One region of the Metabacillus sp. B2-18 genome, then DNA from elsewhere that is predicted to be linked to it. Evidence: a T-box and tRNA genes for the amino acid it is inferred to sense, from the RefSeq annotation. Region 1 holds a T-box; the other holds one or more tRNA genes.
What was found. The T-box of region 1 lies ahead of ileS (isoleucine--tRNA ligase). A T-box ahead of a tRNA ligase gene usually reads a tRNA of that ligase, here a tRNA-Ile.

Region 1 (5,509 bases):
TTAACTGAAGACCATGATGTTATTCGAGGCTGTTTTAAACGATTAAAACAGCTTCAGCAAGATGTACAAGCATTACAACTCCTATCGGCGCCTTGTATGGAATTATCAATGGGTATGTCTAATGATTATGAAATAGCGATTGAAGAAGGTGCTACTTTTATTAGAATTGGCACTTCTCTCGTTGGAAATGAAATTGGAGGTGTATAAGATGTCAATCAAAAATAGATTTAAAAGTTTTTTTGCATTAGAAGATGAAGAATATGAATATGATGAAAATGAGGGATATGATGAAGAGTTTGAAACAACTCAACAGCAACAACAACCCTTGGCAGCTAAACATCCATCTCAACCAGCAAAGCAAAATGTGGTGAGTTTGCAAAGTATTCAAAAATCCTCTAAAGTTGTTTTAAGTGAACCAAGAGTGTATGCTGAAGCTCAAGAAGTTGCAGATCATTTGAAGAATCGCCGTGCGGTGGTTGTTAATCTTCAAAGTATACAAAGAGATCAGGCGAAAAGAATTGTTGATTTTTTGAGTGGTACGGTATACGCAATTGGTGGAGATATTCAGCGAATTGGAATGAACATTTTTTTATGTACTCCTGATAATGTTGATGTTTCAGGCTCCATATCTGAATTAGTAACAGAAGATGATCATCAAAGGTGGTAGACAAACATGGGTATATTATTTAGTTTACTCTCTACATTAATTACTTTTTATTCGTATGCGTTAATTGTTTACATATTACTTTCTTGGTTTCCAGGGGCAAGGGAATCAGGATTTGGGCAATTTTTAGCAAAAATTTGTGAACCATACTTAGAGCCCTTCCGAAAATTTATTCCACCACTTGGTATGATTGATATTTCACCGATTGTTGCAATTTTAGCTCTACGATTTGCTCAGTATGGAATTGCTTCGATCTTCAGAATGATTGGCTAAGGGACTATAATTAGTCCCTCTTTTTCATTTATGTAAAGAAATATATTGGAGTTGGGTTATGGATCATATATATCAACATTTTCGCAATGAAGAGAAACAATTTATTGATCAAGTTTTAGAGTGGAAGGATACTGTTTTAAATCAATATAGCCCAAAGCTTACTGATTTTTTAGATCCACGCGAGCAAGAGATTGTAGCATCAGTAATAGGTGAAAATCTGGATATAAAGGTGATGTTTTCTGGTGGTGTTCAGGATACCGAAAGAAAAAGAGCTTTTATTTATCCGGATTATTGTCAGCCACTTGAAGAGGATTTTCAGTTAACACTTTTTGAAATTCATTATGCAAGTAAATTTGTTTCTTTACAGCATAGACAAGTATTAGGTTCTTTAATGAGTTTAGGTCTAAAGAGATCTAAATTCGGAGATATACGATTTTACGAAGAAGTTGTTCAATTTGTGTGTGCAAGTGAAATTGCCGATTATTTGCGTGCTAATTTCCATGAGATTGGCCGAGCCAAAGTTACTCTCAAAGAAATGAATGTAGAAAAACTTATTCCTCATGTTGAAGATGTACAGGAAATAGTAACAACGGTATCTTCTCTTAGACTAGATGTGGTTTGTTCAGCTATTTATACTATTTCACGACAAAAGATTCAACCGTTAATTACAAATGGACTCGTAAAAGTGAACTGGAAAACAGTAGACTCGGTCTCATTTGAATGCCGGGAAGGGGATACTCTCTCAGTCAGAGGTTTTGGAAGGAGTAAACTCGTTTCAATGGAAGGAAAAACAAAAAAAGACCGATTTAGAGTTATCATTCATAAACAAAAATAAATGACCCGAAATAGTTTAGAAAAGATTGAAACATAAAATTATTTTAAGAAAAAACAGGAATTTCAACAAACCTGTCGAAATATGATTTATAATGTTGACAAGGATTAACTATTTCACTACATATTGGAGGTGGCACCCGTGCCTTTAACACCGTTAGATATCCATAATAAGGAATTTAATAAAGGGTTTCGTGGATATGATGAAGATGAAGTTAACGAGTTTTTAGATCAGGTTATCAAAGATTATGAAATGATTATCAGAGAAAAGAAAGAGCTTGAATCTCGTGTTACAGAACTAACAGAGAAACTCGGTCACTTTACTAATATTGAAGAAACGTTGAATAAATCGATCATTATAGCACAAGAAGCAGCGGAAGAAGTGAAGCGGAATGCTCAGAAAGAATCAAAGCTGATTATTAAAGAGGCTGAGAAAAACGCGGATCGAATTATTAATGAATCCTTATCTAAATCAAGAAAAATTGCTATGGAAATTGAAGAGCTAAAAAAACAGTCAAAAGTATTCAGAACCCGTTTCCAAATGCTTATAGAGGCACAGCTCGACCTGCTTAAAAATGATGATTGGGATCATTTATTAGAATACGAGGTTGAGCCTATTTTTGGAGAAACAGAAGAATCCAAAAGTTAAACTTGACTTTTTTAATTTCAATCGCATATAATACGAAAACATAGATATGTTTTTGCTCTAATAATACAAATACTAAATATAACTGTGATAGGGACAGTAGTCTTTTATTTTCTTTATATTAGCGAATCGAGGATGGTGTAAGCTCGACATAAAGATAAAAGATGAACATCACCCTTGAGTTCCAGGCTGAACATGTTACCATTAGTAAGCTGTGGCGTATATATTCACGTTACGAATACTAGAGTGGATTAAAGTAGTGTATTTAATCTAGTAGGGTGGTACCGCGAGAAAACCTTCTCGTCCCTTTTGGGATGAGAAGGTTTTTTGTGTTGTATTAGATAGAATTTTTAAAACATTTACTTATTTTGATCAACAATTCAATGAAAAAAGAGCTATTAAAATAACTGGAGGAATTAGTGATGGAATACAAAGATACCCTTCTGATGCCGAAAACTGAGTTTCCAATGCGTGGAAACCTACCTAACAGAGAGCCGTTAATGCAAGAAAAATGGGATAAGATGAATATCTACGAAATGGTACAAGAACGAACAAAAGATCGTCCACTTTTTGTTTTACATGATGGACCTCCATATGCAAATGGAGACATTCATATGGGGCATGCATTAAATAAAATCTTAAAGGATTTTATTGTGCGTTTTAAATCTATGAGTGGCTATTGTGCACCTTATGTTCCTGGCTGGGATACACATGGTTTACCAATTGAAACAGCTCTTACAAAAAATAAGAAAGTAAAAAGAAAAGAGATGTCTGTTGCTGAGTTTCGTAAGCTTTGTGAGGATTACGCTTGGGAACAAATTAATGGTCAACGTGAGCAGTTTAAACGCTTAGGGGTTCGTGGGGATTGGGAAAACCCATATGTAACTTTGAAGCCTGAATATGAAGCACAACAAATTAAAGTTTTTGGTGAGATGGCGAAAAAAGGCTATATTTATAAAGGGTTAAAACCTGTATATTGGTCACCATCAAGTGAATCAGCACTCGCTGAAGCAGAAATTGAATATCAAGATAAACGCTCTCCATCGATTTATGTTGCCTTCCCTGTAAAAGATGGAAAAGGCGTTTTATCTCATGATGAGAAAATTATCATTTGGACAACAACTCCTTGGACAATGCCAGCAAATTTAGGAATTTCAGTACATCCAGAGTTAGAATATAGTGTTGTAGCTGCTAATGGTGAAAAGTATGTTGTTGCGTCTGAACTAGTTGAATCTGTTGCATCAACTATTGGTTGGGAAAGTTATGAAGTTGACCGCACATTAAAAGGTATTGAACTAGACCGTGTAACGGCAAAACACCCAATTTATGACCGTGAATCACTTGTTATGCTAGGTGAGCATGTTACAAGTGATGGAGGAACAGGTTGTGTTCACACTGCTCCAGGTCATGGAGAAGATGACTTTATTGTAGGACAGCAATATGGACTAGATGTATTATGTCCAGTTGATGAAAAAGGATATATGACAAAAGAAGCACCAGGGTTTGAAGGGCTTTTCTATGATGAAGCAAATAAGCCAATCACTGAAAAACTTCAAGAAGTGGGCGCATTATTGAAGCTTCAATTTATTACACACTCTTATCCGCATGATTGGAGAACGAAAAAGCCAACAATATTCCGTGCTACTGCTCAATGGTTTGCGTCAATCAAAGATTTCCGTGAAGATCTTTTAAAAGCTGTTAATGATACAAAATGGGTCCCGGCTTGGGGGGAAACTCGTCTTTACAACATGGTTCGTGATCGTGGAGATTGGTGTATTTCCCGACAACGTGCATGGGGTGTACCGATTCCTGTGTTTTACGCTGAAAATGGTGAGCCGATCATTACGGATGAAACAATTGAGCATGTTTCAAACTTATTCCGTGATTATGGGTCTAATATTTGGTTCGAACGCGAAGCAAAAGACCTTTTACCAGATGGCTTTTCACATGAAGGAAGCCCTAACGGTAAGTTTACAAAAGAAAATGACATTATGGATGTTTGGTTTGATTCAGGATCTTCCCACCAAGCGGTACTTTTAGAAAGAGAAGATCTCCAAAGACCTGCAGACTTGTATTTAGAAGGATCTGACCAGTATCGTGGTTGGTTTAACTCTTCTTTATCAACGGCAGTTGCTGTGACTGGCAAAGCTCCGTATAAAGGTGTTCTAAGTCATGGTTTTGCTCTTGATGGTGAAGGGCGTAAAATGAGTAAATCTTTAGGGAATACTGTTGTACCTGCTAAAGTTATGAACCAATTAGGTGGAGATATTCTTCGTCTATGGGTTGCTTCAGTTGATTATCAAGCAGATGTTCGTGTTTCTGACGCAATTTTAAAACAAGTTGCTGAGGTTTACCGTAAAATTCGTAATACATTCCGTTTCTTACTAGGTAACTTAAGTGATTTTAACCCAGCAACTGATTCGGTTAGCTTAGAGAACCTTAGAGATGTAGATCGATATATGCTTGTAAAACTAAATAAGCTAACAAAACGAGTAAAGGAAGCTTATGAACAATATGAATTTGCTGCGATTTATCATGCTGTTCATAATTTCTGTACGATTGAATTAAGCTCATTCTATTTAGATTTTGCAAAAGATGTACTTTATATTGAGTCAAAAGAAAATCAGGAACGTCGTGCGATTCAAACTGTACTACACGAAACATTATTATCACTTGTTAAATTAGTAACACCAATTCTTCCGCACACTGCCGATGAAGTTTGGGAGCATATTGATTCTGTAACAGAAGAGAGTGTGCAGCTTGTTGACATGCCGGAAGTAAAAGAATATGAAAAATCAGATGAACTTGAGAAAAAATGGGATGCATTTATGACATTGCGTGATGATGTTTTAAAAGCATTAGAAGTGGCTCGTAATGAGAAAGTAATCGGAAAGTCGTTAACAGCAAGTATTGCTCTTTATCCAAATGCGGAGTCAAAAGCATTACTTGATTCAGTTGATGAAGACTTAAAGCAATTATTTATCGTTTCAGGCTTTACTATTGCTGGGGATTTTGACAATGCACCTGAAAATGCTCAGGTCTTTGATACAGTGAAAATTGTGATAACACCAGCAGAAGGTAAAACATGTGATCGT
Region 2 (5,509 bases), 2.0 Mb from region 1:
GGATAGGTAGGAGCCTGAGAAGCCGGAGCGCTAGCTTCGGTGGAGGCGTCGGTGGGATACTACCCTGGCTGTATTGAAATTCTAACCCACAGCCCTGATCGGGCTGGGAGACAGTGTCAGGTGGGCAGTTTGACTGGGGCGGTCGCCTCCTAAAATGTAACGGAGGCGCCCAAAGGTTCCCTCAGAATGGTTGGAAATCATTCGTAGAGTGTAAAGGCACAAGGGAGCTTGACTGCGAGACCTACAAGTCGAGCAGGGACGAAAGTCGGGCTTAGTGATCCGGTGGTTCCGCATGGAAGGGCCATCGCTCAACGGATAAAAGCTACCCCGGGGATAACAGGCTTATCTCCCCCAAGAGTCCACATCGACGGGGAGGTTTGGCACCTCGATGTCGGCTCATCGCATCCTGGGGCTGTAGTCGGTCCCAAGGGTTGGGCTGTTCGCCCATTAAAGCGGTACGCGAGCTGGGTTCAGAACGTCGTGAGACAGTTCGGTCCCTATCCGTCGTGGGCGTAGGAAATTTGAGAGGAGCTGTCCTTAGTACGAGAGGACCGGGATGGACGCACCGCTGGTGTACCAGTTGTCTTGCCAAAGGCATAGCTGGGTAGCTATGTGCGGAAGGGATAAGTGCTGAAAGCATCTAAGCATGAAGCCCCCCTCAAGATGAGATTTCCCATCACATTAGTGAGTAAGATCCCTGAAAGATGATCAGGTTGATAGGTCAGAGGTGGAAGCGCGGTGACGTGTGGAGCTGACTGATACTAATCGATCGAGGACTTAACCTATTAGAAAAGCGGAAGAAGCTCGTTCAAATCCATAGGGAATTGGAGCGATCGAGATGAAGTCGTTCTTTGACTTCTTCGAGAGAGTGAAATTGCCGTAGGATTTAGCTTCTGGAGCTGGACATGTAAAAACGTAAACTCAGTAGTGAATTGAATTGTGATTCGTTATCTAGTTTTGAAGGAATATATTTTCTTTAAAAAACATATTGATTTTTCGATAAAATATTATATAATAGATTTTGTCGCTAAAGGTCATATTATATATCTGGTAATGATGGCGAAGAGGTCACACCCGTTCCCATGCCGAACACGGAAGTTAAGCTCTTCAGCGCCGATGGTAGTTGGGGGTTTCCCCCTGTGAGAGTAGGACGTTGCCAGGTATAATGGAGGATTAGCTCAGCTGGGAGAGCACCTGCCTTACAAGCAGGGGGTCGGCGGTTCGATCCCGTCATCCTCCACCATAGTTTTTTCGCGCCAGCGAAAATAACTTACCATATGCCGGTGTAGCTCAACTGGTAGAGCACGATCGAATATGCTTCGAAGCTCCTGCTTCAGCACACAAATCGAGCTGCTACTTGAATAATCTTTCTGAGATTTGGGTGACTGGTAAGTAAGATAAAACCTTATATACATCTATACCAATGCCGGTGTAGCTCAACTGGTAGAGCAACTGACTTGTAATCAGTAGGTTGGGGGTTCAAGTCCTCTCGCCGGCACCATTTTATTTTATTAATAATATACAACTCATTATAAAATGAGCCATTAGCTCAGTTGGTAGAGCACGAACGAATATGCGTCGAAGCTTTACATCAGCACACAAATTGAGCTACAGCTTGAATAAGCTTACTGAAATTTGGGTGTCTATAACAAGAGATAAATTTAATATTATTACTCATTATGAAATGAGCCATTAGCTCAGTTGGTAGAGCATCTGACTTTTAATCAGAGGGTCGAAGGTTCGAGTCCTTCATGGCTCACCATTTACACACCTTGCGGGTGTGGCGGAATTGGCAGACGCGCTAGACTTAGGATCTAGTGTCCTTGTGACGTGGGGGTTCAAGTCCCTTCACCCGCACCAAAGTTTTTTCGCGTTAGCGAAAATAACTAACAATATTGCGGAAGTAGTTCAGTGGTAGAACACCACCTTGCCAAGGTGGGGGTCGCGGGTTCGAATCCCGTCTTCCGCTCCAAAGACAGTGCCGGGGTGGCGGAACTGGCAGACGCACAGGACTTAAAATCCTGCGGTAGGTGACTACCGTACCGGTTCGATTCCGGTCCTCGGCACCATAGTTTTTTCGCGCTAGCGAAAATAACTTACCTTAATCTTTATAGATTAATTTAGATTATTAGCGCCCGTAGCTCAATTGGATAGAGCGTTTGACTACGGATCAAAAGGTTAGGGGTTCGACTCCTCTCGGGCGCGCCAAGTATAGAAGTGAGAAATCAGAAGTCAGAAGCGAGAATAAACTTTTCGCTCTAAAGCAACAATAAAGTCTCTGACCTCCCAAATCCCACCTCTGAATTCTAGAACGGGAAGTAGCTCAGCTTGGTAGAGCACTTGGTTTGGGACCAAGGGGTCGCAGGTTCGAATCCTGTCTTCCCGACCATTAATTGATCTAAACTTTAAAATGGGGCCTTAGCTCAGCTGGGAGAGCGCCTGCTTTGCACGCAGGAGGTCAGCGGTTCGATCCCGCTAGGCTCCACCAATAATATCTTTTTTTAAAACATGGCGGTGTAGCTCAGCAGGCTAGAGCGAGCCGTAAACATCTCGAATATCATCATTGTAGGCTTGCGAGGAATGTGTCTTGACAAAGAGACATGACGAGCATGTTTTTTTACAAAGAGCGTTTGATAACTATGGCGGTGTAGCTCAGCTGGCTAGAGCGTACGGTTCATACCCGTGAGGTCGTGGGTTCGATTCCCTCCGCCGCTACCATATTAAGTTTTAGTTGCAAAGCATTTGATTGGACCTTTAGCTCAGCTGGTTAGAGCAGACGGCTCATAACCGTCCGGTCGTAGGTTCGAGTCCTACAAGGTCCACCATTTGAATTGAGGAGGAATACCCAAGTCCGGCTGAAGGGATCGGTCTTGAAAACCGACAGGGGTGTCAAAGCCCGCAGGGGTTCGAATCCCCTTTCCTCCTCCATATTTATTTTTATATTTTATCATCGCTGGGTGGAGCACGTGAATAGGCTTCATTGAGTTACATCAGCGTACCGATTGAGCAACATCTTGAATAATCTTTCTGAAATCGGGACGGTCCGTACAAGATAATAAACAAAGTTCATGTGTAATAAAATCTTTATATTTATCATCGCGGGGTGGAGCAGTCTGGTAGCTCGTCGGGCTCATAACCCGAAGGTCGCAGGTTCAAATCCTGTCCCCGCAACCAAATTTTAATATTTATGATTAAATATTATGTTAAGCTTAGTTATTTTCACTACGTGAAAAAAATTGGTCCGGTAGTTCAGTTGGTTAGAATGCCTGCCTGTCACGCAGGAGGTCGCGGGTTCGAGTCCCGTCCGGACCGCCATTTCTTTGAGAGTTAACTTATAACTTAAGTATAAAGCAAAAGGGTTTCAATAAGCGAGAAGGTCGAGGAAGCGAGTGAACGAACACCGGAGCGTATGACTATACGTGAGGATGTGAGTGAGAGAGCTGACGAAGAGATTCGAAGCTTAGTGGAAGCCGTAAACTATATTGGCTCGGTAGCTCAGTTGGTAGAGCACGTTCGAATATGCTTCTCTGAATAAACTTCAGCGTACTCATCGAGCTGCTTCTTGAATAATCCCTCTGAGATGAGGACGATTCACTAATTGAAAACCTTAAAATACTAACAAGTTATAGGAACAAATAAATAATACGTAAAGAGCAAACCTGTATCTTATTTGTTAATACTTACTAATTATATGGCTCGGTAGCTCAGTTGGTAGAGCAATGGACTGAAAATCCATGTGTCGGCGGTTCGATTCCGTCCCGAGCCACCACTTATAAAATGAAATATGGCGATTGTGGCGAAGTGGTTAACGCATCGGATTGTGGTTCCGACATTCGTGGGTTCGATTCCCATCAGTCGCCCCATTATTGCGGGTGTAGTTTAGTGGTAAAACCTCAGCCTTCCAAGCTGATGATGAGGGTTCGATTCCCTTCACCCGCTCCAAAAAATGGGCCTATAGCTCAGCTGGTTAGAGCGCACGCCTGATAAGCGTGAGGTCGATGGTTCGAGTCCATTTAGGCCCACCATAAAATGTTATTGATCCGCAGTAGCTCAGTGGTAGAGCTATCGGCTGTTAACCGATCGGTCGTAGGTTCGAGTCCTACCTGCGGAGCCAAATTGGGGAAGTACTCAAGTGGCTGAAGAGGCGCCCCTGCTAAGGGTGTAGGTCGTGTAAGCGGCGCGAGGGTTCAAATCCCTCCTTCTCCGCCAGTTTTTATATTGTTTAGGCCCGTTGGTCAAGCGGTTAAGACACCGCCCTTTCACGGCGGTAACACGGGTTCGAATCCCGTACGGGTCATTAAAAGCACTGCATTCATGCAGTGCTTTTTTATTTTCTATAAATATAGAAGTCAAATAAAAAGTAGCATTTCTTTTAAGTAAATCCTTATAAATTATAAAGATTTGCTATTTCCCTATTATTGAATGTGCTTATCTTTACAAAACATGCTTTGTTGAAAAACAATTATTCCCCTAATAAATATTATATAAAATATAATATTTATTCCTTCATCTATTAACACTCCCTAGGAAAAACATACGCATAGTTCTTCTCTTTAGCCTTTTGCTTTTTTAAAATACCTTCAAATCCTGCGGAAATTTCTTTCAACAAAATTCTACAAAAAGTCGAAAAAAATATTTTGGTTATATAACATCCTCTATGAGTAATTAGTCTCCCATTAAGTATGTAAAACGGTTTCCTTCATTAAAAATATATTATTTTCAACTCATAAATTTTTTCCTAAATCACTAGTGTTTTCTTATATTATTGTTAGTTATTCTAACAAACTGCTTTAAATTGTCTACATTTTAAAAGAATAATAATACAAAAACATTGTTGTACTCTTGTTGGTTTATGTCGGAAAAAAGAACGTTTTCATTAAAGGGAATTATTTGTAAGTCTTGAATGTTTAGCATAGATAATAAGAGGAAGGGTGAATTCTGTGATGCTCATGTGTCCATCAGACTTTGATATTCATTTATTTCATGAAGGACAGTCTTTTGAAAGCTACCGGTTCTTAGGAGCTCATATACTGGAACGAGATGGTGAGCTGGGTACTAATTTTTGTGTTTGGGCACCACATGCGAGACAGGTAAATGTAGTAGGGAACTTTAACAAATGGAACAGTCAGGAACATCAAATGGAGAAATTAAATGAGGAGGGGATATGGAGCTTATTTATTCCTAGAGTTACTGAGGGTGAGATCTATAAATATGAAATACATTCTTCAAATGGTCAAAAGCTTCTTAAGTCAGACCCTTATGCTTTTCATTCTGAGGTAAGGCCTGATACTGCATCGATTGTTTATGATTTATCCGGGTTCGAATGGTCAGATCAAAAGTGGCAAAGAAGGAAAAAGTTAAGAGAAGTGTATGATCGTCCGTTAGCTATTTATGAAGTTCACTTAGGTTCTTGGAAAATAAAAGAGGATGGTGAGCTATATAGCTATATTGAACTTGCGGAGATGCTTATTCCTTATGTATTAGAACACGGATTCACTCATATTGAACT

Region 2: it encodes a tRNA-Ile, which carries the amino acid that the T-box ahead of ileS (isoleucine--tRNA ligase) is inferred to sense. The anticodon was not compared.

The regions. Positions count from the first base shown of each region.
Region 1 is NZ_CP088245.1:1,841,887-1,847,395, forward strand. Features, by position in the region: gene LPC09_RS09240 (YggS family pyridoxal phosphate-dependent enzyme) at 1-207, shown strand, start outside; gene LPC09_RS09245 (cell division protein SepF) at 209-667, shown strand; gene LPC09_RS09250 (YggT family protein) at 674-937, shown strand; gene LPC09_RS09255 (YlmH family RNA-binding protein) at 996-1,772, shown strand; gene LPC09_RS09260 (DivIVA domain-containing protein) at 1,911-2,417, shown strand; T-box leader at 2,493-2,725, shown strand; gene ileS (isoleucine--tRNA ligase) at 2,837-5,509, shown strand, end outside.
Region 2 is NZ_CP088245.1:3,879,634-3,885,142, reverse strand. Features, by position in the region: rRNA gene LPC09_RS19760 (23S ribosomal RNA) at 1-785, shown strand, start outside; rRNA gene rrf (5S ribosomal RNA) at 1,047-1,162, shown strand; tRNA gene LPC09_RS19750 (tRNA-Val) at 1,168-1,243, shown strand; tRNA gene LPC09_RS19745 (tRNA-Thr) at 1,426-1,501, shown strand; tRNA gene LPC09_RS19740 (tRNA-Lys) at 1,687-1,762, shown strand; tRNA gene LPC09_RS19735 (tRNA-Leu) at 1,775-1,860, shown strand; tRNA gene LPC09_RS19730 (tRNA-Gly) at 1,898-1,972, shown strand; tRNA gene LPC09_RS19725 (tRNA-Leu) at 1,981-2,069, shown strand; tRNA gene LPC09_RS19720 (tRNA-Arg) at 2,132-2,208, shown strand; tRNA gene LPC09_RS19715 (tRNA-Pro) at 2,313-2,389, shown strand; tRNA gene LPC09_RS19710 (tRNA-Ala) at 2,413-2,488, shown strand; tRNA gene LPC09_RS19705 (tRNA-Met) at 2,642-2,718, shown strand; tRNA gene LPC09_RS19700 (tRNA-Ile) at 2,749-2,825, shown strand; tRNA gene LPC09_RS19695 (tRNA-Ser) at 2,836-2,928, shown strand; tRNA gene LPC09_RS19690 (tRNA-Met) at 3,098-3,174, shown strand; tRNA gene LPC09_RS19685 (tRNA-Asp) at 3,239-3,315, shown strand; gene LPC09_RS27415 (hypothetical protein) at 3,410-3,535, shown strand; tRNA gene LPC09_RS19680 (tRNA-Phe) at 3,694-3,769, shown strand; tRNA gene LPC09_RS19675 (tRNA-His) at 3,788-3,863, shown strand; tRNA gene LPC09_RS19670 (tRNA-Gly) at 3,869-3,942, shown strand; tRNA gene LPC09_RS19665 (tRNA-Ile) at 3,949-4,025, shown strand; tRNA gene LPC09_RS19660 (tRNA-Asn) at 4,040-4,114, shown strand; tRNA gene LPC09_RS19655 (tRNA-Ser) at 4,119-4,209, shown strand; tRNA gene LPC09_RS19650 (tRNA-Glu) at 4,226-4,297, shown strand; gene glgB (1,4-alpha-glucan branching enzyme) at 4,941-5,509, shown strand, end outside.